DNA from 3 places in the Stenotrophomonas sp. YJH_SMC_122 genome. Region 2 is predicted to be linked to each of the others. Evidence: predicted binding sites of a transcription regulator. Region 2 holds the regulator's gene; each other region holds the start of a gene.
What was found. Region 2 encodes FliA, which starts transcription of late flagellar genes. Its sites were predicted from a motif close to TAAAGTTTNNCNNNCNNNGGCCGATAA; they were not measured.
Positions count from the first base shown of each region.

Region 1: the regulator FliA is predicted to act here: its motif matches at 7,108-7,134, upstream of AC5P66_RS06800 (methyl-accepting chemotaxis protein).
Region 3: the regulator FliA is predicted to act here: its motif matches at 3,487-3,513, upstream of AC5P66_RS01660 (GGDEF domain-containing protein).

Region 1 covers NZ_JCAFST010000003.1:318,949-328,651, forward strand. Annotated here, with positions in the region: gene AC5P66_RS06760 (YhdH/YhfP family quinone oxidoreductase) at 1-812, opposite strand, end outside; gene hflK (FtsH protease activity modulator HflK) at 966-2,099, shown strand; gene hflC (protease modulator HflC) at 2,096-2,959, shown strand; gene AC5P66_RS06775 (DUF2065 domain-containing protein) at 3,027-3,212, shown strand; gene AC5P66_RS06780 (adenylosuccinate synthase) at 3,534-4,826, shown strand; gene AC5P66_RS06785 (hypothetical protein) at 5,046-5,321, shown strand; gene AC5P66_RS06790 (M23 family metallopeptidase) at 5,284-5,964, opposite strand; gene AC5P66_RS06795 (L,D-transpeptidase family protein) at 5,969-6,931, opposite strand; gene AC5P66_RS06800 (methyl-accepting chemotaxis protein) at 7,164-9,290, shown strand; gene AC5P66_RS06805 (hypothetical protein) at 9,379-9,675, opposite strand; gene AC5P66_RS06810 (hypothetical protein) at 9,684-9,703, opposite strand, start outside.
Region 2 covers NZ_JCAFST010000020.1:27,631-37,333, reverse strand. Annotated here, with positions in the region: gene AC5P66_RS19240 (chemotaxis protein CheW) at 1-961, opposite strand, end outside; gene AC5P66_RS19235 (ParA family protein) at 958-1,740, opposite strand; gene motD (flagellar motor protein MotD) at 1,745-2,761, opposite strand; gene AC5P66_RS19225 (flagellar motor protein) at 2,763-3,503, opposite strand; gene AC5P66_RS19220 (chemotaxis protein CheA) at 3,594-5,447, opposite strand; gene AC5P66_RS19215 (protein phosphatase CheZ) at 5,450-6,055, opposite strand; gene cheY (chemotaxis response regulator CheY) at 6,055-6,447, opposite strand; gene AC5P66_RS19205 (RNA polymerase sigma factor FliA) at 6,505-7,248, opposite strand; gene AC5P66_RS19200 (MinD/ParA family ATP-binding protein) at 7,245-8,132, opposite strand; gene flhF (flagellar biosynthesis GTPase FlhF) at 8,119-9,703, opposite strand, start outside.
Region 3 covers NZ_JCAFST010000001.1:343,708-353,410, reverse strand. Annotated here, with positions in the region: gene AC5P66_RS01670 (cation diffusion facilitator family transporter) at 1-870, opposite strand, end outside; gene AC5P66_RS01665 (TonB-dependent siderophore receptor) at 1,011-3,260, opposite strand; gene AC5P66_RS01660 (GGDEF domain-containing protein) at 3,546-4,961, shown strand; gene AC5P66_RS01655 (MFS transporter) at 5,057-6,337, opposite strand; gene AC5P66_RS01650 (winged helix-turn-helix transcriptional regulator) at 6,353-6,802, shown strand; gene AC5P66_RS01645 (metallophosphoesterase) at 6,876-8,003, shown strand; gene AC5P66_RS01640 (response regulator) at 8,137-8,820, shown strand; gene AC5P66_RS01635 (sensor histidine kinase) at 8,817-9,703, shown strand, end outside.

The sequences.
Region 1 (9,703 bases), on a different contig from region 2:
ACGCCCAGCAGCGACACACCACGCAGGATGAACGGCATCACCGTCATGTCCAGCGTCGGGCTGGCCGCCAGGCCGGCACTGACCACGCTGCCGTAGGGCGCGGTCTGCGCCAGCAGGCTGGCGAGCATGGCGCCGCCGGCATTGTCCAGGCCCCCACCGAAACGCGCCGATTGCAGTGGGCCGGTGTCGGCCAGGGCCTCACGCGGCAGCACCTCGGTGGCGCCGATGGCGTGCAGGAAACCGGTCTGGTCGGGTTTGCCGCTGATCGCATGCACCGTATAGCCGGCGCGGCTGAAGATCGACAGTGCCAGCGCGCCGACGCCGCCACTGGCGCCGGTGACCGCCAGCGGTCCAAGCTCCGGGCTCTGCCGGTTGTCCTGCATGCGCAGCAGCGCCAGCGCCGCGGTGAATCCGGCGGTGCCCAGCACCATCGCCTCGCGTGGGCTCAGCCCGGCCGGCTGGGCGATCACCGCACGCGATTCCAGCCGCACATACTGGCTGTAGCCGCCGTCGCGGGTCTCGCTGAGGCCGCAGCCGGTGGCCAGCACCGCGTCGCCTTCACGCCATTCCGGATCGGTGCTGGCGACCACGGTGCCGGCCACGTCGATGCCGCCGACCAGCGGGAAGCGGCGCAGGATCTTTCCCTTGCCGGTGCCGGCCAGGGCGTCCTTGTAGTTGACCGAGGACCAGTTGGCGCGGATCAGAACCTGGCCGGGGCTGAGGTCTTCGACCTTGAGCTGGGCCAGGCCGCTGCGGTAACCGGCGTCGTCGTTTTCGATGCGGAAGGCGGTGAACGGGGTGGTGGGGGCCATCGGCATTGCCTGACTTCGAGGAAAACGCCACCTTACCCCGTTGCCCCCCTTTCGATCCTGCCGATCCGCCCCATCTTGTATGATCGGTAATGGTTTCACGGCTGGCGCCGCGGGAAGGGCCCGCGCCGCAGCCCACATCTTGATGGAGCGTGCATGGCCTGGAATACACCCGGCGGCAACAAGGGCGGACAAGGCCCCGAGGACAATCGACGCGGGCCGTTCGGGTCGCGCGGCGGTGGCAATGGTGGTGGCTGGGGCGGTTTGCCCGGGCCGCTGAAGGACCTGTTCGACGGCGGCATCGTGCGTTGGGTGGTGGCGGCCGTGGTGCTGCTGGTGCTGTTCTCCAGCTTCCAGCTGATCGGCGAACAGCAGCGTGGCGTGGTCCTGCGCTTCGGCCAGTTCTCGCGCATCCTGCAGCCCGGTCCGAATTTCAAGCTGCCGTGGCCGATCGAATCGGTCACCAAGGTCAACGCCACCGAGATCAAGACGTTCTCGATCCAGGTGCCGGTGCTGACCCGCGACGAGAACATCGTCAACGTCTCGCTGAACGTCCAGTACCGCATCGACGACCCGCAGCAGTACCTGTTCGGCACTGTCGATGCCGACCAGGTGCTGGAGCAGTCGGCGCAGAGCGCGGTGCGCGAGGAAGTCGGCCGTGCCGACCTCAACGCTGTACTGAACAATCGTGGCCCGCTGGCCGTGGCGGCCGAGGAGCGCCTGCAGGCGCTGCTGAAGGCGTTCAAGACCGGCCTGACCGTGACCGGCCTGACCCTGCAGGACGCCCGTCCGCCGGAAGAAGTGAAGCCGGCCTTCGACGAGGTCAACGGTGCCCAGCAGGTCAAGGAGCGCCTGATCAACGAAGCCCAGGCCTACGCTGCCAAGGTCGTGCCGGAAGCCCGAGGCCAGGCCTCGCGCGCCCGTACCACCGCCGAAGGCTACAAGCAGGCCGCGGTGTCCAAGGCCGAGGGTGACGCGCAGCGCTTCAGCCTGTTGCAGGCCCAGTACAAGGACGCCCCGGAAGTGACCCGCAAGCGCCTGTGGCTGGAAACCGTGCAGCAGGTGCTGAGCGAGAACCGCAAGGTGATCGGCGGCGATGGCCGCCAGCTGATCTACGTGCCGATGACCGGCGATACCCGTCCCACCACCTCGGCCCCGGCCGCAGTGGCCAACCCGGACGTGGTGATGCCATCGCTGCCGGGTGCAGCGGTGGAAGCTTCCCGTGATCCGGGCCGGCCGGTGGGCCGCCCGACCGGGCGACCGAGCGGCCGTGAGGAGGGCAGCCGATGAAGAGTCCTATCTGGATCGCCGTGATCGTGGCGGTGGTGCTGGGCCTGCTCGGCTCGGTGTACGTGGTCCGTGAGGACCAGACCGCCATGGTGCTGAATCTGGGCAAGGTGGTGCGTTCGGACATCAAGCCGGGCCTGCACTTCAAGGTGCCGGTGGTGGAAACGGTGAAGGTCTTCGACCGCCGCTTCCAGGTGCTCGACACCGCGCCTGCGCGCTACTTCACCGCCGAGCAGAAGGACGTCAGCGTCGACTTCTTCGCCATCGGCTACATCTCCAACGTAGGTGACTACTTCCGTGCCACCGGCGGCGACCCGCGTGTGGCCAACGCCCGCCTGGCGCCGATCATCACCGACTCGCTGCGCAACCAGATCAACTCGCGCACCCTGCAGCAGCTGGTGTCCGGCGACCGCAGCGAGCTGATCGCCGAGCAGCTGAAGGGGATCAACGAGGCGGTGGCCGGCCTCGGCATGCAGATGATCGACCTGCGCATCAAGCAGGTGGACCTGCCGACCGACAGCCAGGTGATCAACGATGTGTACGAGCGCATGCGCGCCCAGCGCAAGCAGGAAGCGGCCAAGCTGCGTGCAGAGGGCGAGGAGCAGTCGCTGACCATCCGTGCCCAGGCCGACCGCGACAGCACCGTGCTGATCGCCGAGGCCGAGCGTGATGCACAGCGCCTGCGCGGTGAAGGCGATGCCGAGGCGGCCCGCATCTACGGCAAGGCCGGCTCGGCTGATCCGTCGTTCTACGCCTTCTACCGCAGCCTGGAGGCCTACCGTGGCTCCATGACCGACGGCAATGGCGTGATCGTGCTCGACAAGAACGACCCGTTCCTGCAGTACCTGAAGAACGACCGCTGAGGTCGCAGGGCACTACCCCACGGGGCCCGGCCAGACGCCGGGCCCCGTGCTTTTTCCGGAGTCCCCCATGAGAGATCTGTTCGCCGCCGTCTGCCTGGTCGCGGTGCTGGAAGGCCTGTTCCTGTTCGTGGCGCCGTTCGCCTGGAAGCGCATGGCCGAGCGCCTGCTGGACCTGCCCAGCCCGGTCCTGCGCAGCTTCGGCGGGCTGGTGCTGCTGGCCGGCCTGAGCCTGCTGTGGTGGGCCCGCCACTAGCAGGGTAGTGCCGGCCGCTGGCCGGCATCCTGGGATTGCCGGCCAGCGGCCGGCACTACCGGGCGGGGCCTGACCGGCCGGCACCACCGGGCGAGGCGGCTGACCGGCCGGTGAAGCCGCCGGTCGAAAAGGTGGCACCGGACCCCGGAAACCCGGATAATGCACAAAAGCCGGACGGGCCTCCCCGTTCGGCTTTTTCCGTGTCTGGGCCTTCCATCGCCGGCCGCTCCCCGTTTGGAGCCGCCCTCCAGGTGCTGGCCAGCCCCGCCACGGTTTACCCGTCCGCGGCCCCGATGGCCGCAACAAATCGAGGAGCCCGTCATGGGTCAGTCTGTCGTAGTGTTGGGTGCCCAGTGGGGCGATGAAGGCAAGGGCAAGATCGTCGATCTGCTCACTGAGGAAATCGGCGCTGTCGTGCGCTTCCAGGGCGGCCACAACGCCGGCCACACCCTGGTCATCAACGGCAAGAAGACCGTCCTGCACCTGATCCCGTCGGGCATCCTGCGTGACGACGCGCTGTGCCTGATCGGCAACGGCGTGGTGATCTCGCCGGCCGCGCTGCAGAAGGAAATCGCCGAGCTGGAAGCCTCCGGCGTGGAAGTGCGTTCGCGCCTGAAGATCTCCCCGGCCGCGCCGCTGATCATGCCGTACCACATCGCCCTGGACCAGGCGCGCGAGCGCGCTGCCGGTGGCAAGGCGATCGGCACCACCGGTCGTGGCATCGGCCCGGCCTACGAAGACAAGGTGGCGCGTCGCGGCATCCGCATCGCCGACCTGCATTACCCGAAACAGCTGGAAGAACTGCTGCGCACCGCGCTGGATTACCACAACTTCGTACTGACCAAGTATCTGAACACCGATGCGGTCGACTTCCAGAAGACCTTCGACGAAGCGCTGGCGTTCGGCGAATACGTGCAGCCGATGAAGTCCGACGTGGCCGGCATCCTGCACGACCTGCGCAAGCAGGGTAAGCGCGTGCTGTTTGAAGGCGCGCAGGGTGCGTTGCTGGACATCGACCATGGTACCTACCCGTATGTCACCAGCTCCAACACCACCGTCGGTGGTGCGCTGGCCGGTTCCGGCGTCGGCGCCGATTCGATCGACTACGTGCTGGGCATCGCCAAGGCCTACGCCACCCGCGTCGGCGGCGGCCCGTTCCCGACCGAACTGGACGACGAAGTCGGCCAGGGCATCCGTGACCGCGGCGCCGAATACGGCGCATCGACCGGCCGTCCGCGTCGTTGCGGCTGGATGGACATCGTCGCGCTGAAGCGCGCCGTGGCCATCAACGGCATCAGCGGCCTGTGCATCACCAAGCTGGACGTGCTCGATGGCATGGAAAAGCTGAAGGTCTGCATCGCCTACGAATACAACGGCAAGCGCACCGAGTATGCGCCGCTGGATGCGCAGGGCTGGGAAGAGTGCACCCCGGTATACCTGGAGTTCCCGGGCTGGAGCGAGAACACCCACGGCATCACCCAGTGGGACGACCTGCCGCCGGCCGCACGCGCCTACCTGCGTTCGCTGGAAGAGCTGGCCGGCTGCCCGATCAGCATCGTCTCCACCGGCCCGGACCGCGACCACACCATGGTGCTGCAGGATCCGTTTGCCTGAGGTAGCGCCGGGCGCTGCCCGGCGTAGGTGACAGGAAGGGCCCCGCGAAAGCGGGGCTTTTTCGTTGCCGTGTGGGCAGGGCCAGCGGGGAAGCGACGCGATGACCAGGATGTCAGCGTGAAAGGCGAGACGGTAATGCGGGTCACCCTGTGTATGTCGTGGAGCCTGTGGTGCATCGCCTGCCTGGTACTTGTGCTGGCCCTGCCTCGCGGACGCAGAATGGCGTCCTGCTTCGGCTATGGCCGCAGCGACGCATTGCCACGCGGCCGCTCATGGTTGCGGGTAACCGTGCTGAAGGTGGGCCCGGCGCTGGCGGGGCATCCGGCAGACATCGAGCTGCAGCCACCGCTGGATCTGCTGAAGCTGACCGACCTGGATTACCTCTGGCTGTGGCCGTTCTTCTTCTGGAAGATGGCGGCCCTGTTCCTGCTAATTCCAGGGGCTGCGTTGGCTGTCATTACTTTGGCGTTGCGGCGCTGGCAGCGCCGGGCATAGGTGCCGCCGACTTCAGCAGCGGATAGGGATTGATCGACTGTCCCTTCCACCACTGCTTTTCCGGCCCCAGCACATGCACCTCGAAGTGCAGGTGTGGGGCCTCGGCGCTGGCATTGCCGGTGCTGCCGACGTAGCCGATCACATCCCCGCGCCTGATCACCTGCTTCTCGGCCAGGCCATCGGCGTAGCGTTGCAGGTGCGCGTAGTAGTAGCACCAGCGCCCGCTGGGCTCGAACTGGTAGATCGTCAGCCCGCCGCGCTCACTGTCGAACAGTTTCTCCACCGTGCCATCGGCCGCCGCCAGCACCGGCGTACCGGCATCGGCCATGATGTCGATGGCATCGTGTACGCGGCCCTCGCTGCGTGCATCGGTGAAGGTATCGCGCAGCTGCGAGGGCAGGATGCCCTGCACCGGCAGCAGTAACCCGGGCGGTGCATCCGGAGCCTGCGCGGCCGGCGGCGCGTTGGAAGCGGGTGGGGCTGTTGCGCCCGGCGCTACCGGTTCCGTCACCGGCGCGGCGGCCACCGTCGATGGCGCTTCCGGCAGCGAGGCGGCTACCGGCTCGCCTGCATCGCGGTGCAGCCACCAGCCGGCCCCCAGTCCCAGCAGAACACCCAGCACGATCAGCTGCGAAAGACGCATCGGCTCACTCCTGCATCACCACGGGCACCGACTCATCCACCGCATCAGCCACGCGCAGTGCATCCCAGTTGGTCATGCGTACGCAGCCATGTGACTCGGTCTTGCCGACATGCCCGGGCTCGGGCGTGCCATGCAGGCCGTAGTGTGGCTTGGACAGGTCGATCCAGACCCGGCCGACCGGATTGTTCGGGCCCGGCGGCAGCGTCGCCTTCTTTTCGCCCTTGCGCGCATCCCAGAACAGCTTGGGGTTGTAGTGGAACGACGGGTCGCGGTAAACGCCCAGGATCTTCCATTCGCCGATCGGCAGTGGATCATGCTGGCTGCCGGATGAGACAGGCACCTGCGCGGTCACCTTGCCCTGGGCATCCAGCAGTTGCAGGGTGGAATCGGATTTGTCGACGACCACCTTGGCTGCCTTCGGTAGCGCCGATGGTGCGATGTTGGGCACCTGGATGCGGTTGCCGGCCTTGCTCAGATCCACGCCCGGATTGAGCAGCTTCAACAGCTCAGGGGATGTGTGGAAGCGTTCGCCCAGCGACTCTTCGACGTTGTTGAAGCCCAGCGATTTCAGTTTGGCCTGTGCGGCGGGGCCCTTCGGCACCGCCTGGAACGGACCGGCAACATCCTCGGCAGTCAGCGTGTAGCTGGCCAGAGGGGGGACCGTATCAGCCTGCAGGGCCTTCCAGGTCGCGTCGTCCAGTTCACCGGTGACGGTCAGGCCGTGCGCCGCTTGGAAACCCGACACCGCGCGCCGCTGGTTGCTGCCCACTTCGCCGTCGATCTGTCCGGGCGAGAAATTTGCTCGATCCAGCAGCACCTGGGCGTGCAGGGCGGAGCGTGCTGCGGTGTCCGGCCCGGCCTTCTCGGCAATGGGGGCGGGCAGTCCAGGGGGCGGCGCCTGCGCGAACGCCGGCGATGCCAGCAGCGAGAGAGCGAGCAGGGCGGATCGGTACACGGGCAAGGGCATTGGGAACTCCAGCAGATAACGCCACTACCTTGCCTGCAGCCCGCGCCGAGCCGCCGTGAAAGCGATCTGACGCCGGCATGAGCAGTCAAGGCGTTGCGCCACCGTCCAGGCGCGGGTGCCGTCGGCCGGGGGCTCGCCAAGGTGAATGGTGCCCCACGGCATCGGCCGGTGGCGATCAAGATTGCCTGGCGTGCCGCCGATAAGGCCACATCCCCCCGTTTTGGATACCCCCATGAACTACTTGAGGAACGTCAGGGTTGCCTGGCGTCTTGGGCTGGGCTTTGGCCTGTTGCTGCTGCTGGTTGCCGCCGTGGTGGCCACCGGCGCCACCGCCAGTGTCGTGCAGAAGCGCGCGATGCAGCAGGTGGTCGACGTCAGCGTGGCCAAGGTGCGCCTGTTGTCGCAGATGCTCGACGCCAACAACCAGATGATGGTGGTGCGGCGCGAGATGCTGATCCGCCAGGGCGAAGACCGCGGCAGCGATGAGACGCGTATTGCCGATCTGGTCAAGCGCTATGAGGCCAGCTGGACCGCCTACCAGGCACTGCCAGGCGATGCGGAGGGCAAGGCCATCGCGGAAACCATCGCGGCCAAGCGTGCCATCGCGCGCCCGCTCAACAAGCAGACCAGCGAACTGATGGAGCAGGGCGACTACCCGGGTGCCGTGGCGCTGACCCTGGGCCCGGTGCAGGAAGCGGCCAACGGCTGGAACAAGGCACTGTCCGATGGCGTGGACTTCGAGGAGAAGGAAAGCCGTGAGGCTGCCGCCGAGGCCATCCGCCTGGGCGAGCGCAGCCTGCTGCAGCTGCTGGTGCTGGGCGGCGTTGCACTGCTGGTCGGCATCGGTGCCTCGGTGATGATCGGCCGCAGCCTGACCGGTCCGCTGGCGCGCGCGGTGAACCTGGCCGAGCGCCTGTCCAAGGGACAGCTGGACCAGGAGTTCCGCCTCGGTGGCCGCGACGAGCTGACCCAGCTGGGTGAGGCGATGGCCAGTGTCCGCCAGAGTGTGCAGGCGGCGATCGGCGCGCAGCTGCAGATGGCCGAGCAGCACGAGGCCGGTGCGATCCGCTATCGCATGGACGCCAGCGCGTTCCCCGGTGATTTCGGTCGCATGGTGCAGGCCACCAACAGCCTGGTCGAATCGCACGTGCAGGTGGAACTGCTGATGGCCGAGGTGATGCAGCGCTACGCCATGGGTGACCTCAGCCGCGACCTGCCGGACTACCCGGGCGAGAAGGGCACGCTGACCCGCACCCTGGCGGCGGTGAAGCAGAGCCTGATGGCAATCAACGCGCAGATCGATGAACTGGCCCGCGCCGCACGCGCCGGCGATTTCAGCATGCGTGGCGATGCCGCTGCGTTCCAGTACCAGTTCAAGACGATGGTCGAGCACCTCAACGGCATGATGGCCAGTTCGCAGGCCAGCATCGCCGATGTTTCCGACGTGCTGCGCGCGATCTCGCATGGCGACCTGACCGCACGCATGGATGGCGAGTACGAAGGCGTGTTTGCGCGCATGCGCGACGATGCCAACACCACCACCGCGCAGCTGACCGGCATTGTCCGCGGCATCCAGGTGGCTGCCGACAGCATCAACAACGCGGCCCAGGAACTGGCCGCCGGCAACAATGATCTGTCGCGCCGCACCGAGCAGCAGGCCGCGAATCTGGAAGAAGCGGCCGCGTCGATGGAGGAGCTGACCTCCACCGTACGCCAGAACGCCGAACTGGCGCGTCAGGCTGACAGCGAAGCGCATGCCGCCGGTGCCGCCGTACGCGAGACCGAGCAGGCGATGGCGCAGATGGCCTCGGTGATGGGCGAGATCGATCAGTCCTCGGCACGCATCTCGGAAATCTCCACGGTGATCGACGGCATCGCGTTCCAGACCAACATCCTGGCGCTGAATGCTGCAGTGGAAGCCGCGCGTGCAGGCGAACAGGGTCGTGGCTTCGCCGTGGTCGCCAGCGAAGTGCGCACGCTCGCGCAGCGTGCCGGTGTCGCCGCCAAGGAGATCAAGGAACTGATCGAAGACGCTGCTGCCAAGGTGAAGAGTGGCCTGGCGGTGACTGTTGAATCCGAAGCCGCGATCGCACGCGTGGCCCAGGCGAGTTCGCGTACCACCCAGCTGATGAGCGACATCGCAGCGGCCAGCAAGGAGCAGGCCGCCGGCATCGAGCAGGTCAACCAAGTGGTGGTGCAGATGGATCAGGTGACCCAGCAGAACGCGGCCCTGGTGGAAGAAGCCACTGCGGCGAGCCGCGCGCTGGAAGAACAGGCGCATGCGCTGACCACGTCGGTGGCGGTGTTCCAGCTGGAGCAGGGGCCGCGCATGCCGGTCATGCCGGCGCGGGCGGCGTAAGCGACCTGTAACTGGATGCTGGATGGCGCCCTGCCTGCGATGTCCCGCATGCAGGGCGTCGATGCACCCACCGGATCGATGCCGCGGGCTAGCGCCTTTGCGCGGATCGTTCGATCAGCCAGCCGGCTGCGTACAGCAACAGCAGTGTTGGCGGAACCAGCACTGCATATGCGGTCGACCAGGGTTTGCCATGCAGCAGGCCGCCTGCGCCGATGGCATCGAGTGCGGCAGACTGCAGGGTGATGGGGAGCGCCATCAGGATATAGGTGCCCTTCGGGTCCGCTTCCGACTGCGCGCCGTGAACCAGCCATGCAGTCAACAGCAGGTAGACCACGCAAAGCGCAAGACCGGTCCAGCTCAGGAGTCGCCGCATCTTCATCCGCATGCCCCGGTTCAACGGACGTCGAAGCGGG
Region 2 (9,703 bases):
CTGCAGTGCCACGCAGCGGCAGCAGGGGCACCGGCAGCACCACTTCCTGCACCTTCAGCAGTTCCAGCGCATAGGCCTGGGTGCCGCAACGCAGGCGCAGCCAGCGCGAGGTGCGCTCGCCGGCGCGGCGGTTCTGCGGATGCGGGCTGCGGGCCGGTTGGTGGGCCTGCGCCTGCAGCTCCTGCCAGGTGCCGGGGCGGTTGCCTGCGGGTACATCGACCGCGACGCGCGGCGGCGGTGTGGCGGCGCGTGCGGCCGGGGCCGTTGCAGGATGTGCCGCCGGGGGGGCCACCGGCGCTGCGACCACGGCGGGCGGCGGCGCAGGCACGTCTTCGCCACCAGCGGCCGGCTCGAAGGCGGCCTGCAGGCCGGGGCTGTCGGTGTGGGCGAGACGATGGCTGTCCGCCGGGTCGGTCTCGTAGATCACTTCGTCCGGCAGATCGTCCCAGGTGGGTTCCGGGCCGGTGTTCGCAGCGGCCGCAGCGGGTGTCGGCGCGGTTTCGTGGATGACCTCGTCGGGCAGGTCATCCCAGGTCGGCTCGCGTTCGGTGGACCCGGCGCTGGCCGGCGCCGCGGCGGCCTCGAAGGCGGCCTCCAGTGCAGCCTCATCCTCTGCCGGGGCCGCGACGACGGCATCCGTTTCGTAGACCACTTCAGCGGGCAGGTCGTCCCACGTGGGTTCGCGTTCGGCATCGATCACGCTGACGGGCGCGGACGCGGCATCGAAAGCGGCTTCCAGTGCAGCATTGTCCACGGCAGGGGCAGCGGCAACGGTCTCGGTTTCGGTTTCGTAGATCACCTCGGCCGGCAGGTCATCCCAGGTGGGTTCGCGTTCGGCGGCGGCTTCGGTGGCCTTGGTCGGGGCGGCGCTGTCCGGCGTTGGCAGCACGACGGCCGCCGGAGCGATCGCTTCGCCCAGCAGTTCGTCCAGGTAATCGTCGAGGATGCCGGTGCTGTTCATGCGGCCTGCTCCAGGGCGCGGGCATCCTCGCCGAGGATCCAGTTCAGGGCGCGGCGATAGGCGGCCAGGCCGCGGCCCGGGTAGTCCTCGCCGGCGCTTGGCAGGGTCAGCCCGGCGGCGTTGCTGATGCGGGTATCGATCGGAATGGCGTCTTCCCACACGCGGCTGCCATGACGGTCCTGCATGGTGCGCAGTGACTCGTTGCCGGCGCGGGTGCGGCGGTCGAACAGGGTTGGCAGGATCGAAATCGGCAGCGGCCGGCGGCGCGAACGCTCGACCATCTCGCCGGTGCGGACCATGCCATCCAGGCCGTGCAGGGCCAGTGGCTCGGCCTGGGTCGGAATGATGAGACGGTCCGCTGCGGCCAGTGCGTTGATCATCAGCAGGCCGAGGGTCGGTGCGCAGTCCAGCAGGATGTAGTCGTGCTGGCCCTGATGGCGCGCCAGCGCGTTCTGCAGGGCCAGGCCGAGGCCGGGCTGGTTGGCGCTGCGGCGTTCCAGCGTGGCCAGCGCCGACTGTGCGCAGACGTAGTCCAGGCCCTGGATGTTGCTGGCATGGCACAGGCTGGACAGGTCCGCCGGCGGTGTGCCGAACAGCTCCAGCACGCCGGCCGGCGGCGGGTCCACCGGCACGCCGAAGGCGCGGCTGAGCGAGGCATGCGGATCGAGGTCGATCAGCAGCACGCGATGGCCGAGCGCGGCCAGGCCGCGGCCGAGGGCGAGGGTGGTGGTGGTCTTGCCGACTCCGCCCTTCTGGTTGGCGACTGCCCAGATGCGCATCGGATTACTCCTTCATTGCCGGGGGAACGGCGGCGCCGACGCGGCTGCCAGCCGGCACCGGCGGCAACTTCGCCGGTGCGATGGGGGAGGTGGGGGCGCTGGCCGGAGTTGCGGCGGCCTGTTCGGTGACGGTGCTGTCGGTGGCGCCGGTGGCTGCGTTCAGGCGCTGGCCGAGCGGATCCACCGAGTGCGACGTGTCGGCCAGGATGATGACCATCACCCGGCGGTTGCGGTTGCGGCCCTGCGCGCTGTCGTTCTCTTCGCGCGGGCGGAACTGGCCATAGCCGACCATCGCCAGCCGCGACGGCTGCACGCCCTGGTCGGCGAACAGGTGCACCACGCTGGCGGCGCGCCCGGCCGACAGTTCCCAGTTCGACGGGAAAGTGGCGGTGGCGATCGGCACGTTGTCGGTGTGGCCTTCCACGCGCACGCTGTTGGGCACGTCGCGCAGCACCTCGGCCAGGCTGGCCAGGGTCTGCCGCGCATGCACGTCCAGCGCGGCCGAGCCGGTGGGGAACAGGATGTCGCTGTTGATCTCGACTTCGATCCACAGTTCAGTGCGGCGCACGCTGATCATGCCGCGGTCGATCAGCGGCGCCAATGCAGCGGTGAGGCGGTCGGCTATGCTGTTGAGCTGGCGCTCGGCGCGCGCGATCTGCTCCTGGTTGTGCACCGACACCGGGATGCGCATCTGCGAGGCCATCGACGGCAGCAGCGTCGGGTCGTGCGAGGGTGCCGGCGCGGACGGGCCGATCTTGGTGCCGGACTTGATCACCGAGGGGCTGTCCCAGCCGCCGCCCTGCACCTGCTTGTTACCCACCTGCACCGGGTTGATGGTGCGCGGTGCGCCACCGAAGGCATCGGTGAGCGCGTCGGCCATGATCCGGTACTTGCCCTCGTTCACCGAGGAGATTGCATACATGACCACGAAAAAGGCGAGCAGCAGCGTCATCAGGTCGGCATAGGGGATCGCCCATGCTTCGTGGTTGGCGTGCTCTTCGTGGTGCTTGCGGCGGGCCATGTCAGTGCAGGAAGCCGGAGAGGTTGGTTTCGATGTTGCGCGGGTTCTCGCCCTGGGCGATCGAAATCAGGCCTTCGATGACCATCTCGCGGTCGCGCGTGTTGTGCGAGATCACACTCTTGAGCTTGGCGGCGATCGGCAGGAACAGCAGGTTGGCCGAAGCGATGCCGTAGATCGTCGCGGTGAACGCGGCGGCGATGCCGTGGCCGAGCTTGCTCGGGTCGGCCAGGTTCTTCATCACCGCGATCAGGCCCAGCACGGCACCGATGATGCCGAGCGTCGGTGCATAGATGCCCATCGCCTCGAACACCTTGGCGCCAGCCTGGTCCTGGTGTTCCTGGCTGCCCAGTTCGATTTCCAGCATGTGCCGCATCGATTCGGGCTCGACGCCGTCCACCAGCAGCTGCAGGCCCTTGCGCAGGAACGGGTCCTGCTGCGCTTCCACCTGCGATTCCAGGCCCAGCAGGCCCTGGCGGCGGGCGATGTTGCTCCACTCGACGATCTGCTGGATCAGCTCGCGGCGGTCGCTGTGCGGGGGGCGCACGACCCAGCGCACGATCTTGAACGCATGCTTGAACACCGCCGGCGAGGTGTGCAGCAGGATCGCGGCAACGGTGCCGACGATGACGATTACGAACGCCGCAGGCGACCACAGGGACGCCAGGCCGGCGCCCTTGAGGATGCTGCCGCCGACCAGCGAGGCCAGGGCGAGAAAGAGACCAATGAGGCTGAGTCTATCCATGGATCCGGTATCGGCTTGTATGAATGGGACTTGAGACACCGGTACGGGCTACTGGTGCGACTTCACGGTTTTGCGGGTTCAGCAAGCGGGTCAGTCGTGCGGGCTACGCAGGCCATCCACATCCAGGATCAGCGCCATGCGACCATCGCCGATCAGGGTTGCACCTGCGTAACCGCGCAGGCCGCGCAGGGCTTTCGGCAGCGGCTTGATGACCACTTCCTCGCGCCCGCGCACCTGGTCCACGACCAGGCCGAAGCGTGCTTCACCGGCCTGCAGCACCACGATCGTCAGCAGGGTCGAGGCCGCCGGCGTCACATCCAGCCACTGGCGCAGATCGACCAGCGGCAGCGTGTGCGAACGACGGTCGAGCACGGCGCGGCCATCGAACCAGCCCAGCGAGGTGCGCGGCGCGTGCAGCACTTCCATCACGCGCGCCAGCGGCAGCGCATAGACGTCCTCGCCGGCCTGCACCAGCAGGGTCGGCAGGATCGCCAGGGTCAGCGGCACGCGGATCAGGAAGCGGCTGCCGCGGCCCAGCTCGGACTGGATCTGGATCTGGCCACTCAGTTCGCGGATGCGTGACTGCACCACGTCCATGCCAACGCCCCGGCCGGAGATATCCGTGACCTGCTGCTTGGTCGAGAAGCCGGGCAGGAACACCAGGTGCAGGCACTCCTCGCTGCTCAGGCGGGCGGCAGCTTCCGGATCGATCAGGCCCTTCTCACGCGCCTTCGCGCGCAGCTTCTCCGGATCGATGCCGGCGCCATCGTCCTGCACTTCGATGCTGACGTAGTCGCCTTCCTGCTGTGCCGACAGGCGTACGTGGCCCATCCGCGGCTTGCCCTGTGCTTCGCGCAGGTCGGGCATTTCCACGCCATGGTCGATGGCGTTGCGGACCAGGTGCACCAGCGGGTCGGCCAGCGCTTCGACCAGGTTGCGGTCGAGCTCGGTCTCGGCGCCGATCAGCTCCAGGTCCACTTCCTTCTTCAGCGAGCGGGCAACGTCTCTGGCGACCTTGGGAAAGCGCGAGAACACCTTGCCCACCGGCTGCATGCGGGTGCGCATCACCGCCGACTGCAGGCGCGCGGTGGCGATGTCCAGGGTGGACACGGCGCGGTCCAGCTCCTCGTCGCGCAGGCGGGCACGCAGGGTCTTGAGCCGGTTGCGCGACAGCACCAGTTCGCCGATCAGGTTGACGATCGCGTCCAGGCGCTTGGTGTCCACGCGCACGGTGTGTTCGGCTTCGGCCAACGGCTTGGCGGCCGGCTTGGCCGCCGGTGCCGGTGCGGTCGGCGCGGCCGGTGGGCGTGGTGCCGTGATCGGTGCGGGCGCTACCGCAGCGATGGGCCTGGCGCCGGGTGCGGCGCCACCGTGCAGCTGGTCGAGCAGGGCCTCGAATTCGTCTTCGCTGATCAGCCCGTCGTCGGCCTTCTTTGCCGGCGCCACCGCGGTCGGCGCGTTACCCCCGTGCAGCTGGTCGAGCAGGGCCTCGAATTCGTCGTCGGTGATCAGGTCGCCGCTACCGGCCGCCGCTACCGTGGCCGGGGCGGCCGGCGCGGCGGCGCCTCCGTGCATGTCGAACTGGGCGATCAGGTCCGGCGGCGCATAGCCCGGCTCGGTGCCGGAGGAAACTGCATCCAGCATCGATTGCAGGTAGTCCAGCGATTGCTGGGCGGCATCGAAGTGATGGGCCTGCAGCACGGCCTGGCCCGCGCGCGCGATGCCCAGTGCTTCTTCGGCGGCGTGGCACAGCTCGACCATGGCGGTGACGCCGAGGAAGCCGGCGCCGCCCTTGAGCGTGTGGTAGCCCCGGAACACCGCGTTGAGCTGTTCGGTGTCCTGCGGTGCCTGCTCCAGCGACACCAGCTGTTCGCCCAGGCGATCCAGGATTTCCTGCGCCTCGATGATGAAATCGGCAGTGATGTCGTCGGATACCGCGCTCATGCTTACAGCCCCAGGTCCGACAGCAGGTCGTCGGCGTCGTTCTGCGAGACCGCGTGGCGGTCCAGTCCCTTCAGTGCCGGCCCGGCCAGATCCGGATCGGTGCGATGCTGTTCCGGCGGCAGGCCGAGCGCGCCGAAGCCCTCATGCACGCGGCGGACGATGCCGACGACGCGACGGATGATCTGCCCGGTCAGGTCCTGGTAGCTCTGGGTCAGGGCGATCTCGGTGAGGTTGTGGCGGATGCGCTCGAGCTGCGCATCCTGGCCCGGCTGCAGGCCTTCGGCGCGCAGCTGTTCGGTCAGGCTGCGGCATTCCTCGGCCAGGTCCAGGGTGCGGTGCGTCGCCTGTTCGGTCATCGCCACCACGTGGTCCAGGCGTGCGCAGGCATCGTCCAGTTCGCCGGCCTCGCTGGGCACGGTCGGCAGTTCACCCAGGGCCTGCCCGAGCTCGCGGGCCAGCCGCGAGAGGCCGCTCATCATCGGCTGCGTGCGCAGCGCGACCAGTCCGTCGATGCGTTGCCGCCAGGCGGTTTCGTCACCGGACTCCAGTGCGTCCAGTGCTTCCTGCAGGCGCAGGGCGAGGGCGTTCTTGTCGACCGTGGTATCCATCAGGCGCTGGCCGCCAGGCGTTCGAAGATCTTGCCGAGCTTCTCTTCCAGCGTCTGCGCGGTGAACGGCTTGATGATGTAGCCGTTCACGCCGTTCTGGGCGGCTTCGATGATCTGTTCGCGCTTGGCTTCGGCGGTGACCATCAGCACCGGCAAGGTCTTCAGCTTGGCATCGGCACGGATCGCCTTCAGCAGTTCGATGCCGGTCATTACCGGCATGTTCCAGTCGGTGACCACGAAATCGAACGGCTGGCTCTGCAGCAGCGACAGCGCGGCATGCCCGTCCTCGGCTTCGGCGGTGTTGGTGAAGCCCAGATCGCCCAGCAGGTTCTTGACGATGCGACGCATGGTCGAGAAGTCGTCGACGATCAGGATGCGCATGTTCTTGTTCAAAGCAGAGTTCCTTTGTTGTTCATTCCGGGCGGCCGGGGGCAGCTGCCTCGGGGATGTTCATTCTTCGAGGCCGGCGTCGACGGCCTCGAATACCTTCAGCCGGCCGCGCAGGCGCAGCACGGCCTGGCCGTGGATCTGGCAGACCCGCGACTCGCTCACGCCGAGCACCGCGCCGATCTCCTTCAGGTTCAGTTCCTGCTCGTAATAGAGCGAGAGCACCAGCTGTTCGCGCTCGGGCAGGTGGCCGATGGCCTTGCCCAGCTCGCGACCGAACTCGCCACGCTCCAGCACCTGTTGCGGGGTCGGGCCGCCCTGGGCGACGGTGTCCAGCTCGCCCTGGTCTTCGATGCGCGACTCCAGGCTCAGCACCTGGCCACGCGCAGCGTCTTCCATCAGGCGCAGGTATTCGGGCAGTGGCATCTCCATCGCGGCGGCCACTTCGGTGGCGCTGGCGGCGCGGCCGCTGCTCTGTTCCAGGCGGCGGATGGTGGCCGCAGCATCGCGTGCGCGGCGGTGCACCGAGCGCGGCACCCAGTCGCCACGGCGGATCTCGTCGATCATCGAGCCACGGATACGGATCGAGGCGTAGGTCTCGAACGAGGCGCCCTGGTCGGCGTCGTAGCTGCGCGACGCTTCGATCAGGCCCATCATGCCAGCCTGGATCAGGTCGTCGACTTCGACGCTGGCCGGCAGGCGCGCGGCCAGATGGTGGGCGATGCGCCGCACCAGGTCCGAGTGCTGGGCGATGACCTCGTTGGCCGCCGAGCGCTGGACCTCCCTGTATTGGGCCGCGCCTTTCATGCTGCCACCCCGCGCTGCTTGAGGATGCGTTCGAGGAAGAACTCGACGCCGCCACGTGGTTCGGTCGGCGCCTGCCAGCGGGCCGTGCGGCGCGCGATCTCGGTGATCGCCAGTGCGGACGGGCTGGACGGGTAGGCCTTTACCACCGGCTGCTGGCGCTGCACCGACAGGCGCAGCCAGTCATCCTGCGGCACGCAGCCCAGGTAGTTCAGCGAGACATCGGCGAGGAACTTCTCGCAGACGCGGGTCAGCTTCTCGTACAGCACGCGGCCCTCGTTGGGGTCGCGCACCATGTTGGCCACCACCTGGATGCGGTCCACGCCCCGTTCGCGCGACAGCACCTTGATCAGCGCGTAGGCGTCGGTGATCGACGCCGGCTCGTCACAGACCACCACCACGGTGTCCTGCGCGGCCTGGCAGAAGGTCAGCACGCCGTCGGTGATGCCCGCGGCGGTGTCCACCACCATGATGTCCAGCTCGCGTTCCAGCTCGGAGAACACGTTGACCAGGCCGACGTGCTCGGCCGGGGCCAGCTCGGCCATGTGCCGGCGGCCGGACGCGGCCGGGACCACCAGCACGCCGTTCGGGCCTTCGACGATGACGTCGTCCAGCGAGCAGCGGCCGGCAACCAGGTCGGCCAGCGTGAAGGTGGGGTTCAAGCCCAGGATCACGTCGATGTTGGCCAGGCCGAGGTCGGCGTCCAGCAGCAGCGTGCGCTTGCCCATGCCGGCCAGCGCCACGGCCAGGTTGGCCGACACGTTGGTCTTGCCCACGCCGCCCTTGCCGCCGGTCACGGCGATGGTGCGCACAGGGCCGAGCGGCTCGCTGCGGGTGGCCGACAGCGGGAAGGTCTTGGTCAGCTTGGCGTACTCACGCGACGGCATGGTTCAACTCCGGGTTGCAGGGCATATCGGCCGCTCGGCGCAAATCTTCAAGGCGAAGTACGAGATTGGCCGCACTGGCCCGGTGCAGGTCGTCCGGAACGTCCTGGCCATCGGTCACCCAGGTGATCGGCAGGGCGTGGTCGACGGCCACCGACAGCGCGTTGCCGAAGCGGCCGGTTTCGTCCAGCTTGCTCAGCACCAGGCCCTGCAGGTTGGCGGCACCGAAGCGGCGGACCACCTCGTCCATGTCGCCGAAGCTGGTGTTGGCCGGCAGCACCAGAAGGGTGCGGACCTGGCGCGCGGCGCGCAGCCACTGCAGCTGGGCGGCCAGGGCGCGGTCGCGCGGGCCCAGGCCGGCGGTGTCGATCAGCACCAGCTTGTAGTCCTTCAGACGTTCCAGCAGCTGGTCCAGGTCGGTGCCGCTGTTGGCCTCGTGCACGGCGATGCCGAGCTGCCGGCCGTAGCCATACAGCTGCTCGCGGGCGCCGATGCGGGTGGTGTCGGTGGTGACCAGGGCGACGTCACGCGGCGCGTGCTTCTCGGCGAACCGCGAGGCCAGCTTGGCGATGGTGGTCGTCTTGCCGGCGCCGGTCGGGCCCACCAGTGCGATCACGCCGCCTTCCTCCAGCGGGTCGACCGGGGCGATCGGCAGCTTGCGCGAGATCAGCCCCAGCATCAGACCGCGGCCTCGGTGCGCCTCGGTCTCCAGCGGAATCTGCATGGCGACGTCGCGGGCCAGGCCAGCATCGAATCCGTACTCGTCCATCAGGTCCAGCGCGGTGGCGCGCACCGGGCAGCCGCGCAGGCGCTCGTCGGTGAAGCGGTTCATTTCGCGCTCGATGACCTGGCGCATGCCGGCCACTTCCTGGCGCAGCTGGCGGATCTCGGCGTCGTCCTGGGCGACCACGGTCAGCACCGGGGCTGGGGCGAGCATGGGCGTCGGCGCGGATTCGGCAATGGCATCGGTCAACGCCGGTTCGCTGGCGGCGACCTCCGGCTGCGTTTCGGACAGGGCTGCGGTCGGCAGCGGCGGCGGCTGCACCGCCGGCGCCACGCTTTCGTGATGTGCCTGGTGCGGCGGATCGATCTGGAAACGGGCGCGGTTGGCCGGCGCGGCGACGGCCGGTGCCGGTGCAACGATGGCCTCGGCGAACGGGGCGAAGATCGGGTCCGGCAGTGCCGGTTCATTGACGGCGGCGCGTGCCAGCGTGGCGGCGAAGCCGGTGCTGCCGCGGGTCGGCACGATCTCGTCGGCGCTGTCCAGGGTGCGGCCGGTAGCGCCCACTGCCGCACGGGCGAGGGCGGCCACCGCCGAGGTGGTGGCGGCAACCGGTTCCGGTGCCGGGGTGCTGCTGCGGCGGCGGGTGACGGCGGCGATCACCGCGTCGGCGGCGGTGCGCGGCTTGGGTGCCGGCGGCGGTGCAACGTCACGGCGCGAGGCTTCCAGTGCGCGCTGCACGGCGCTCTCGTCGTAGTTGGCGGCGGCGACGATCTCGATGCCTTCCTCGATCCGGCGGTTGGACAGGATCACGGCGTCAGGACCATGCTCCTTGCGCACCAGGTTCATGGCC
Region 3 (9,703 bases), on a different contig from region 2:
ACAGTGGTCCGCTTCAATCTGCAGCGTCACGTGCTCGATGCCGAAGTCATCGTGCAGGCGCCCGCCCAGCTCACGGCGCAGCGCATCGGCGTCGGTGCCGTCGCGCATCACGATGTGCGCGGTCAGCGCCGGCGTGCTGGAGGCCAGCGCCCACACATGCAGGTCATGCACGTCCAGCACCGCAGCATGACCGGACAGGCTGTCGCGCACCCTGGCCACATCCATGCCCTTGGGCACGCCTTCCAGCAGCACGTTGATCGCCTCACGCATCAGCACGTAGGTACGCGGCAGCACCCACAGGCCGATCAGCACGGCCAGGATCGGGTCGATCGGTTTCCATCCGGTCCACTTGATCAACAATGCGCCCGCAATCACTGCCACCGAGCCGAGCATGTCGGCCCATACTTCCAGGTAGGCGCCCTTCACGTTGAGGCTCTCGCCACTGCCCGCCTGCAGCAGGCGCATCGAGATCAGGTTGATGACCAGGCCCGCAGCCGCGATCACCAGCATGCCGGAGGAGGCGATCTCCTGCGGCTGGCGGAAACGGCCGACCGCCTCCCACAGGATGTAGGCGGCGACCACGAACAGCATGGCACCGTTGATCATCGCGCCCAACGCTTCCAGCCGTGCATAGCCGTAGGTGCGGCGCGCATCCGGCGGGCGCCGGCTCAACCGTACCGCGACCAGCGCGATCATCAGCGCCAGCGCATCGGTGGCCATGTGTGCGGCGTCGGACAGCAGCGCCAGGCTGTTGGTCCAGAACGCGCCCACCACTTCGACGACGAGGAAGGTGGTGGTCAGGCCGAGTGCCCACCACAAGGGCTTCTCGTGGCGGATCTGGGACGGCAGGTGATCGTGGTCGTGGCCCATGGCAACAGCTCCTTTGCGATGCGGTGCAGGCTACGCGGTGCCGGCGGGGGAGACTATTACGCTGTTTATAACATTGCAGGCCACACGAGCCCTCGCCGGGCATGGCCCGGCGAGGGCCGCAGACCGACGACCGCCTGCGGTCAGAAGCCGAAGCGCAGGCTGGCCCAGTACGCGCGGCCCGGCTCGTTGTAGGTCGCCGCCCCGGCATCACTGCTGTTGGCCTCGCGGAACAGGCGCTTGTCGGCCAGGTTGTTCACGCCGAAGCCGAAGCTGACCGTCTCGGTCACCTTGTAGCGCGCGCTCACGCCCCAGATGTTGTACGCGCCACGATCCTGCAGCGCGATCGATGCATCGCAGCTGCCGGTGCAGCGCGGGTCGTTGTTGATGTTGGTCGTGGCCGGTTCCTGCTTGCCGTAGAAGGTGCCGGTCAGCAACACGGACAGCCTGTCGGTGGCCTGCCAGTCCAGCATGGTGTTGATCGTGTACTTCGGAATCACCGACAGCGGCTGGTGCGTGGTCTTGTTCTCGTTTTCCACCATGTAGGTGAAGTTGTTGCTCCACTTCAGGCGGTTGCCCTGCTCGCCCACCAGCGGGATCACCAGGTTGCCTTCCAGCCCCTGCACGATCGCCTTCGGCGCGTTCTCCCAGCGGAAGATGCGGCCCTTGGTGTCGGCGGTCAGCCCGATCTGGGTGTAGCCGGCCTGGATCTTGTCCTTGTAATCGTTGTGGAAGTAGGTCAACGACGCCTGCCAGCCGCTCTGCGGTGCCCACTCGATGCCCAGTTCCTTGTTCAGGCTGGTTTCCGCCTTCAGGTCCGCGTTGCCGCGCATGTAGCAACCGGCACCCAGGCTCGGCAGTGCATTCGGGCAGCCGTTGCCACGGGTGTAGTACAGATAGTCCGGATTGGACTGGTACAGGTTTGGCGCCTTGAACGCGCGGGCAATGCCGCCCTTCACCACCCAGTCGCTGCTGATGCGGAACTGCGCGTTGAGGCTGGGGCTGGTGTTGTTGCCGAACTGGCTGTGGTGGTCGAAGCGCAGGCCCGGGGTGACGATCCAGCGCTCGCCCAGGTAGATGTTGTCCTCCACGAACACCGCCGTGGTCTGCGCATCGGCCTTGCCGCGCGCACGATCGGCCGACAGCCCCGGGATGCCACCGCCGCTGCTGCTGGACTGGCTCATCGAGTACGGGTCGGTCAGGCGGCTGTCCAGGTATTCAAAGCCCAGCGTCCAGATGTTCTCGGCGCCGCCCAGCGTGGTCGGGAAGCTCACTTCGCCATCCAGCTGGTAGTTGCGCAGCCGCGAGGTCGACCAGTCGGTGCCGTTGAAGCTGCCTTCCGGGCCACCGGCCAGGCCTTCATTGATGCGCGAGTTGTTGACCGCTTCCACCGCGGCGGTCACCCGCGAGGTCACGTCGCCCCAGCGGCCGCGATGGGTGATCGCGCCGGTGTTGCGGTACATCCGGTTGGTTTCCGCTTCGCCTTCGGCCAGCGCCGCCAGGTCAACGCCGGTCGAGGTACCGGTAGTGCTGACCGCGCGGTCACCGGCGTAGATGTTGCCCTGGCGGCTGGTGCCGGCTTCGAACTCCACCACCTGGTCGGCGGTGATGTCCCAGCGCAGCAACGCGTTGACGTCGCGGTTCTTGACACCCTCGCGACCAGCCGGCGGCACCGCGTTCGGGTTGGTGGCGTACTGGCGGTTGAGGTCCAGTGAGTCGGCGTCGGTCCTGTTGAGGTTGCCGTACAGGCGGAACGACAGGGTATCGGTCATCGGCCCGCTCAGCTGCAGGCCGACGCGCTCGCTGCCGCCTTCGGCGCTGTGCTCGGGCACCAGGCCATACAGGTCGACCGCTCCGGTCAGGTCGCCGGTCGGGCGCTTGGTGATGATGTTGACCACGCCGCCGGAAGCACCGGAGCCATAGCGTGCCGCCGCAGGGCCGCGCAGCACTTCGATGCGCTCGATCATTTCCGCCGGCACCCAGTTGGTATCACCGCGGGTATTGCGCTCACCGCTGCGGCCCATGCGCACGGCATCGCGCGCACCGATGCGCTTGCCATCGACCAGGATCAGGGTGTTTTCCGGGCCCATGCCACGCAGGTCGATCTGGCGGTTGTTGCCGTACTGGCCCGAGGCGCTGTTGCCGGTGAGGTTGACGCCCGGCATGGTCCGCAGCAGTTCGGCGATGTCGTTGGCCGGTGGGCGCCTGGCGATGTCCTCGGCGGTGATGGTCGAGGTACCCAATGCCTGGCGGGCAATCTGCGAAGCGGTGACATGCACGGTATCGATATCGGTAGCGTCTGTTTCCGCATGGGCGGCCATGGCACTGCCGGCCAGCAGGGCGGCAACGGCGAGCGCCAGCGGGCGCGGCGAGAGGACAACGGCAGGAGACATGATCTGGACCTTCTGGCAGGGCAACGGGGCCTCTGGCAAAGGGCTTGAGGCAACGACGAGGGGAGGCGGAGCGTCGCTGCAGTCGCCTGCGGCCCGATCCGTGCGCGCATTCTCCCACCAATGCGAGTGATTCTCAAATGCGTTCGCTCATTGCTACCGCAGGCGTGATGTGCCCTGCGTGCCGAACGACCCTGCATCGCGCTTAAACTGGCCGGCTTACCCACCATCAACCGCACGCCACCGCGGCCGATACCCGTGGTTTGCCGTACGCAGTCAGAGATCGACGTGGAACCACCCCAACTGGACGATGCCAGCCAGCCGCTGGCCGAGGCCTGGCAGCACTGCCTGCAACAGGCCGGCCCTGCCGCCACCGCGCTGCTGCACGCCGCCGTAACCGATGCCCCGCCGGCGCTGGCCCGTCGCTTCTACGAAGTGCTGTTGCAGGACGGGCGTGCACGCCGCTTCCTGTCCCACGACCAGGTCAAGCAACGCCTGCAACCGGCCATGCAGCGCTGGCTGGTGCAGTTGCTGACCACCGATGCCGACGGCATTGCCGCCACCGTCGCCTCGCAACGGGTGATCGGCGATGTGCACGCCCGGGTCGGCATTCCGGTCGACCTGGTCACCCGCGGCGCGCGCGTACTCAAGCACGAGCTGTTCGTTCGCCTGCGCGACGACGCGCCCGACAGCGCCACCGCGTTCGCCGCCATCGATTGCCTCAGCGCGATCATGGACATCGCCATGGAAGGCATGACCCTGGCCTACACCCATGCACGCGAGCGCTCCACCCGTGCCGATGCTGCCTACCGGTTGTTCTCGCTGGTGCAGAATGTCGGTACTGAACGCGAGCGCCAGCGCGCCCTGCTGCTGGACTGGGAAAACGCGCTGCTGTACGCACTGGCCGGCCACGTGCAGGGCAGCGACAGTGCCAGCCTGGCCAGTTCCGAGTTCGGCCTGTGGTTCACCCACAAGGGCATCCCCAGCTTCGGCGAGAGCAGCGAGACCCAGCAGGTCGGGCAGTTGATGGCGCGTATCGATGATCGACTGCAACAGGCCGCCACCGACACCCCGGCGCAGCGACTGGCGGTGCTGCCGGCCATCCGCGAGGACCTGGCCGCCATCCGTACCCTGATGACGCTGCTGTTCGAGCGCATCGGCGAACTGGATGCCGGCAGCGATGCCCTGACCAACCTGCTCAACCGCCGCTTCCTGCCTACCGTGCTGCGCAGGGAGATCGAGCTGGCCACGCGCAACCGCACGCCGTTCTCGCTGCTGCTGCTCGACCTGGATCACTTCAAGGCGATCAACGATGGTCACGGCCACGACGCCGGCGACCGCGCGTTGCAGCACGTCGCCGGCCTGCTCGGCCAGCTGACCCGCGGCAGCGACTACCTGTTCCGCTACGGCGGCGAGGAGTTCGTGGTGGTGCTGGTTGCCGCCAGCGAGTCACAGGCCTCGGTGATTGCCGAGAGCCTGCGCCGGCAGATCGCGCAGTCGCCGGTTGTGCTGGCCAATGGCCAGGTGCTGGAACTGACTGCCAGCATCGGCGTGGCCGGCCATGATGGCCACCCGGACTACGAACGGTTGATGGCACGTGCCGACGCGGCGATGTACGAGGCCAAGCGCAGCGGCCGCAACCGCGTGGTAGTGGCCAGCGCGGACCTGCAGGAAGCCCCGGGACGGCGTGCACTGCAGCGATGACGACAGGACAGGTAGAGTCGACCGCTGGTCGACTATCGCGCGCAGCGCGGGATTTTTCGCACGCGGGGCGAAGAGCAGTCGACTGACAGTCGACTCTACCGACAGTCGACTCTACCGGTTCGCGGCCCAGCCGAGGCGTTGAACACCACCACCCGCCATGCTGCCCACCACAGCAGCGCCAGCAACGCGATGCCCGCCCCCAGCAGGCACACAGCGGGCCAGCCATGCCGGGCCTGCACCCAGGGCCCCGCTGCCGCACCCGCCCCACTGCCAACTGCATAGAACAGCATGTACAACGCCACCAGGCGCCCATGCTGCCCTTCCTGCGCACGCAGCAGCAGCGCCTGGTTCGATACGTGCAGTGCCTGCCCACCGAGGTCGAGCACGATCACGCCCAGCAGCAGCAACGACAGCGACTGCGGCAGGCCCAGCAGCGGCCACCACGCGACCAGCATCAGCAGCAGCGCGCCAAGACTGACCCGATCGGCAAGACCGCGGTCCATCCAGTGCCCGACCCGCGACGCCATCAATGCACCTGCCACCCCGGCCAGGCCGAGCGCACCGATGGCCGCAGTGGACCACTGCAGCGGTGGCGCCGACAGCGGCAAGGGGGCCGCCGCCCAGAACACGTTGAGTCCGGCAAACAGCAGCAACGCCAGCGGACCGCGCTCGCGCAGCGTTCGATCCCGGCGCAGCATGCCCAGCATCGAGCCCAGCAACTCGCGCCAGCGTGGAGGAACCGATGGCGCCGGCACTGCGGGCAGGCGCCGCCACAGCAGTACGGCCAGGACCGCCATCAGCGCTGCCGACAGCAGATAGACCGCTTGCCAGCCGGCAATGGCCGCCACCGTGCCGGACAGCACGCGCGCGAGCAGCAGCCCGATGAACACCCCACCCTGCACCACCCCCACCACGCGCCCGCGCTGCGCGGCCGGAGCCATCGCTGCCGTATAGGCGATCAAGCCCTGGGTCAGCGCGGTGCCCAACAGCCCGGCCAGCAGCATGCCAGACAACAGCCAACCGGCCGTGCGTGCCGCTGCCAGCCACAGCAGGGCCGCCACCAGTGCCGCCAACTGCAGCCGCAGCAGGCGCCGCCGGTCACCGCGATCGGCCAGCGGCAGCAACCCGAGCAATGCAAGCACGCTGCCGGCCTGGGTGGCAGCCAGCACCGCGCCGGCCATGGCCCGGTCCAGCGCAAAGGCGCGTGCAAGCTGATCCAGCAGCGGCTGCGCGTAGTAGACGTTGGCGACGCTGGCGCCGGCGGCAACCGCAAGCAGGACCAGCAGCGGGCGGGGAAGCGATGTGGCACCCATTATGTAGTTGCAATTTGAAACTTGATGCAGGCTATCGTCATTGGTTTTAAACTGCAACCGCATTAGGAGATAGCCAGCATGCACGCCGACAGTCCCTGTCCTGTAGCCCGCAGCGCCGACCTGCTCGGTGATCGCTGGGCACTGCTGGTGATCCGCGATGCCTTCGACGGCGTCAGCCGCTTCGGCGACTTCCAGCGCAGCCTTGGCGCCGCCCGCAACATCCTCAGCGATCGCCTGCGCAGGCTGGTCGAGGCCGGCGTCCTGCAACTGCAACCGGCCTCAGACGGCTCGGCCTATCAGGAATACGTGCTCACCGCCGCGGGACAGGCGCTGTTCCCGGTGCTGGTCGCGCTGCGCCAATGGGGTGAACGCCATCGCTTCGGTGCAGGCGAAGCTCATTCGCAGCTGATCGAATCCAGCACGCGGCGACCGCTGCCGTACATGCAGCCGCGCGGGCGCGACGGTCGGCCGCTGCAGGCCGCCGCCACCCGTGTGCGCAAGCTCAGGGACGACGGGCACAGCGCCTGACCCGCCCATTCGCGCACACCGCGCCCCGGGCGCGCCGGTTAGCATCGGATGTTTCCGCCGCCGGACACCGACGATGTCGCGCTATCGCCCTTCCCTGATGACCGCCCTGCTGCTGCCGTTGCTGGCCTGCAGCGCCGGAACCACGCAGGCCCGCGAGGCTGCCGCGCCCGCCGACCACGTGCAGGCCGATGGCCCCTATGTGTTCCGCCAGGGCGACCAGCTGCAGGCCCGATGGATCTGCGCCGACAAGGTCGAATCGCGCACGCTTGCCGCCGGGGCAACAGGGACCGATATCGCACCGCGCTGCGGCTACGAACACACCGTGCATGTGGCTGCGCCGAATGCAGCCTCGGTCTCGGTGCTGCCGGCCACACCCCGCATCGTCGCGCTGTCCGACATCCACGGCCAGTACGGGTTGCTGGTGCGCCTGCTGCGTGCCCACCACGTGATCGACGCGGAGGATCGCTGGGCGCTGGGCAAGGACACGCTGGTCATCGCCGGCGACGTGTTCGACCGCGGCCCGCAGGTGACCGAGGCGTTCTGGCTGCTCTACGGCCTGCAGCAGCAGGCGGCCGCCGCCGGTGGCGCCGTGCACTTCGTGCTCGGCAACCACGAAACCATGGTGCTGTACGACGACCTGCGCTACGTCAACCCCAAGTACCTGCGCAGCGCCCAGCTGCTGGGCCGCAGCTACCCGCAGCTGTATGGCGCCGACTCGGTGATCGGGCAGTGGCTGCGCACCCGCCCGGTGCTGCTGAAGATCGGCGATACCCTGTTCCTGCACGGCGGCATCTCGCCCGAGGCGGTGCAGCTGGCGCTGGACCCGGCACGCACCAATGCGGCCTATCAGGCCTCTCTGGGCCTGCCCAAGGCCGAAGTGAAGGCCGACCCGGCCACCGCACCGCTGTATGACGGCAAGACCAGCCCGATCTGGTACCGCGGCTATTTCGATGGCCGCCTCGACACCGCGGGTGTGCAGGCCGTGCTCGACCGCCTGCAGCTCAAGCGTATCGTGGTCGGCCATACCTCGATGCCACACGTCAGCAGCTTCCACGGCGACCGCGTGATCGCCATCGACAGCAGCATCAAGAACGGCGAGAACGGCGAACTGCTGTTCATCGAGGATGGCAAGCTCAGCCGTGGCCTGCTGGATGGCTCCCGGGTGCCGCTGGCGCTGGGTGAGCCGGGGCTGCAGGACTGAATGGAGGGACAGCGTGACGGCGCCGGGAGGTGCCGGCGCGCTCCACCTTCACCCGGTTTGCGGCTACCCTTCGGCAGCCGAGAGGCCCACCCCGCCCAGCCGGTGGGCCTGACCGTTACAGGAGCCCCCGCGCATGCGCGTTCTGATTGCTGAAGACGACCCGGACATCGCCTCGGGCCTGTGCGCCTCGCTGCGCCGGCAGGGGCACGTGGTCGACCACGTCGACAACGGTGCGCACGCCGATGCAGCACTGGGCTCGACACAGTACGCACTGCTGGTGCTGGACCTGGGGCTGCCGCAACTGGATGGCCGCGACGTGCTGCAACGACTGCGCCAGCGCGGCGATGGCCTGGCGGTGCTGGTGGTGACCGCGCGTGACGGCCTGGCCGAGCGGGTGCGCGTGCTCGACCTCGGTGCCGACGACTACCTGGTCAAGCCGTTCGCACTGGACGAATTCGAAGCCCGCGTGCGTGCACAGCTGCGGCGGGTCACCAGCAATGGCAATCCGGACCTGCGCATCGGCCGCTTGCGCCTGGACCTGGCCGGGCACCGCGTATGGATCGACGACCAATCACTTGAACTGACCGCACGCGAGTTCGGGCTGCTGTCGGCGCTGGCGGTGCGTGCAGAGCGCATCGTGTCACGCGCGCAGCTGGTGGAAGCGCTGTGCGACTGGGGCCAGGACCTGACCGACAACGGCCTGGACATCGCCCTGCACCGCCTGCGCCGCAAGCTGCAGCCGGGCGGCATGGGCATCCGCACCGTGCGTGGGCTGGGCTACATGCTGGAAGACGCACAGGACGACAGCGCCCCGTGATCAGCGGCCCCCCCAGCCTGCGACGGCGCCTGCTCGCCTTCCTGGCGTTGCCGATGCTTGGCCTGCTCACCTTCAATACGATCCTGGCCTATTACGTTGCGCTGGACTATTCCAACCGCATCCACGACCGCAACCTGATCGACGACACGCACTCGTTCGCACAGATGCTGAGCACCATGCCGGTGACCAGCGACCTGTCTCCGCAGGCGCGCTTCCTGATCGAGTACGAGCCCGACGGCCATCGCTATTTCAACGTGGACAGCAGCCGCCAGGGGACACTCAGCGGCAATGCGGATTTCAGTGCCTACGCGCCTTCGCAGGAATGCACCGGCGTGGACCCCACCCTGTACGATGGCATTCTCAACGGCCAGCCGGTGCGCATGGCCACCGTCTGCACGCGTGCGATGAACGATCCGCAGGACCAGCTGGCGGTGACGGTGGCCGAAAGCATGGCCGAACGACGCCAGCGCGCGCGCGAGATCCTGATGATCATCATCCCGCTGATGACCATGCTGGCGCTGGGCACCGCCGCGTTGGTCTGGTTCGGGGTGACCCATGGCCTGCGCATCCTGACCCCGCTGAGGACCCGCCTGGCGCAGCGCCGCGGCGAACTGGCACCGATCTCCGATGCCGACGTGCCCGAAGAGATCCAGCCGCTGATCAGCACCATCGACGATCTGTTCGCGCGCCAGGCGGAAATGATCACCCTGCAGAACCGTTTCATCGCCGACGCCGCGCACCAGCTGCGTTCGCCGTTGGCCGGCATGGCCCTGCACGTGGACCAGGCACTGGCGCATGGCGACCCGGACACGGTGCGCGAGGCACTGCAGCACATCCGCCGGCTCAACCAGCGCACCGCGCGGGTCAGCACCCAGCTGCTGGC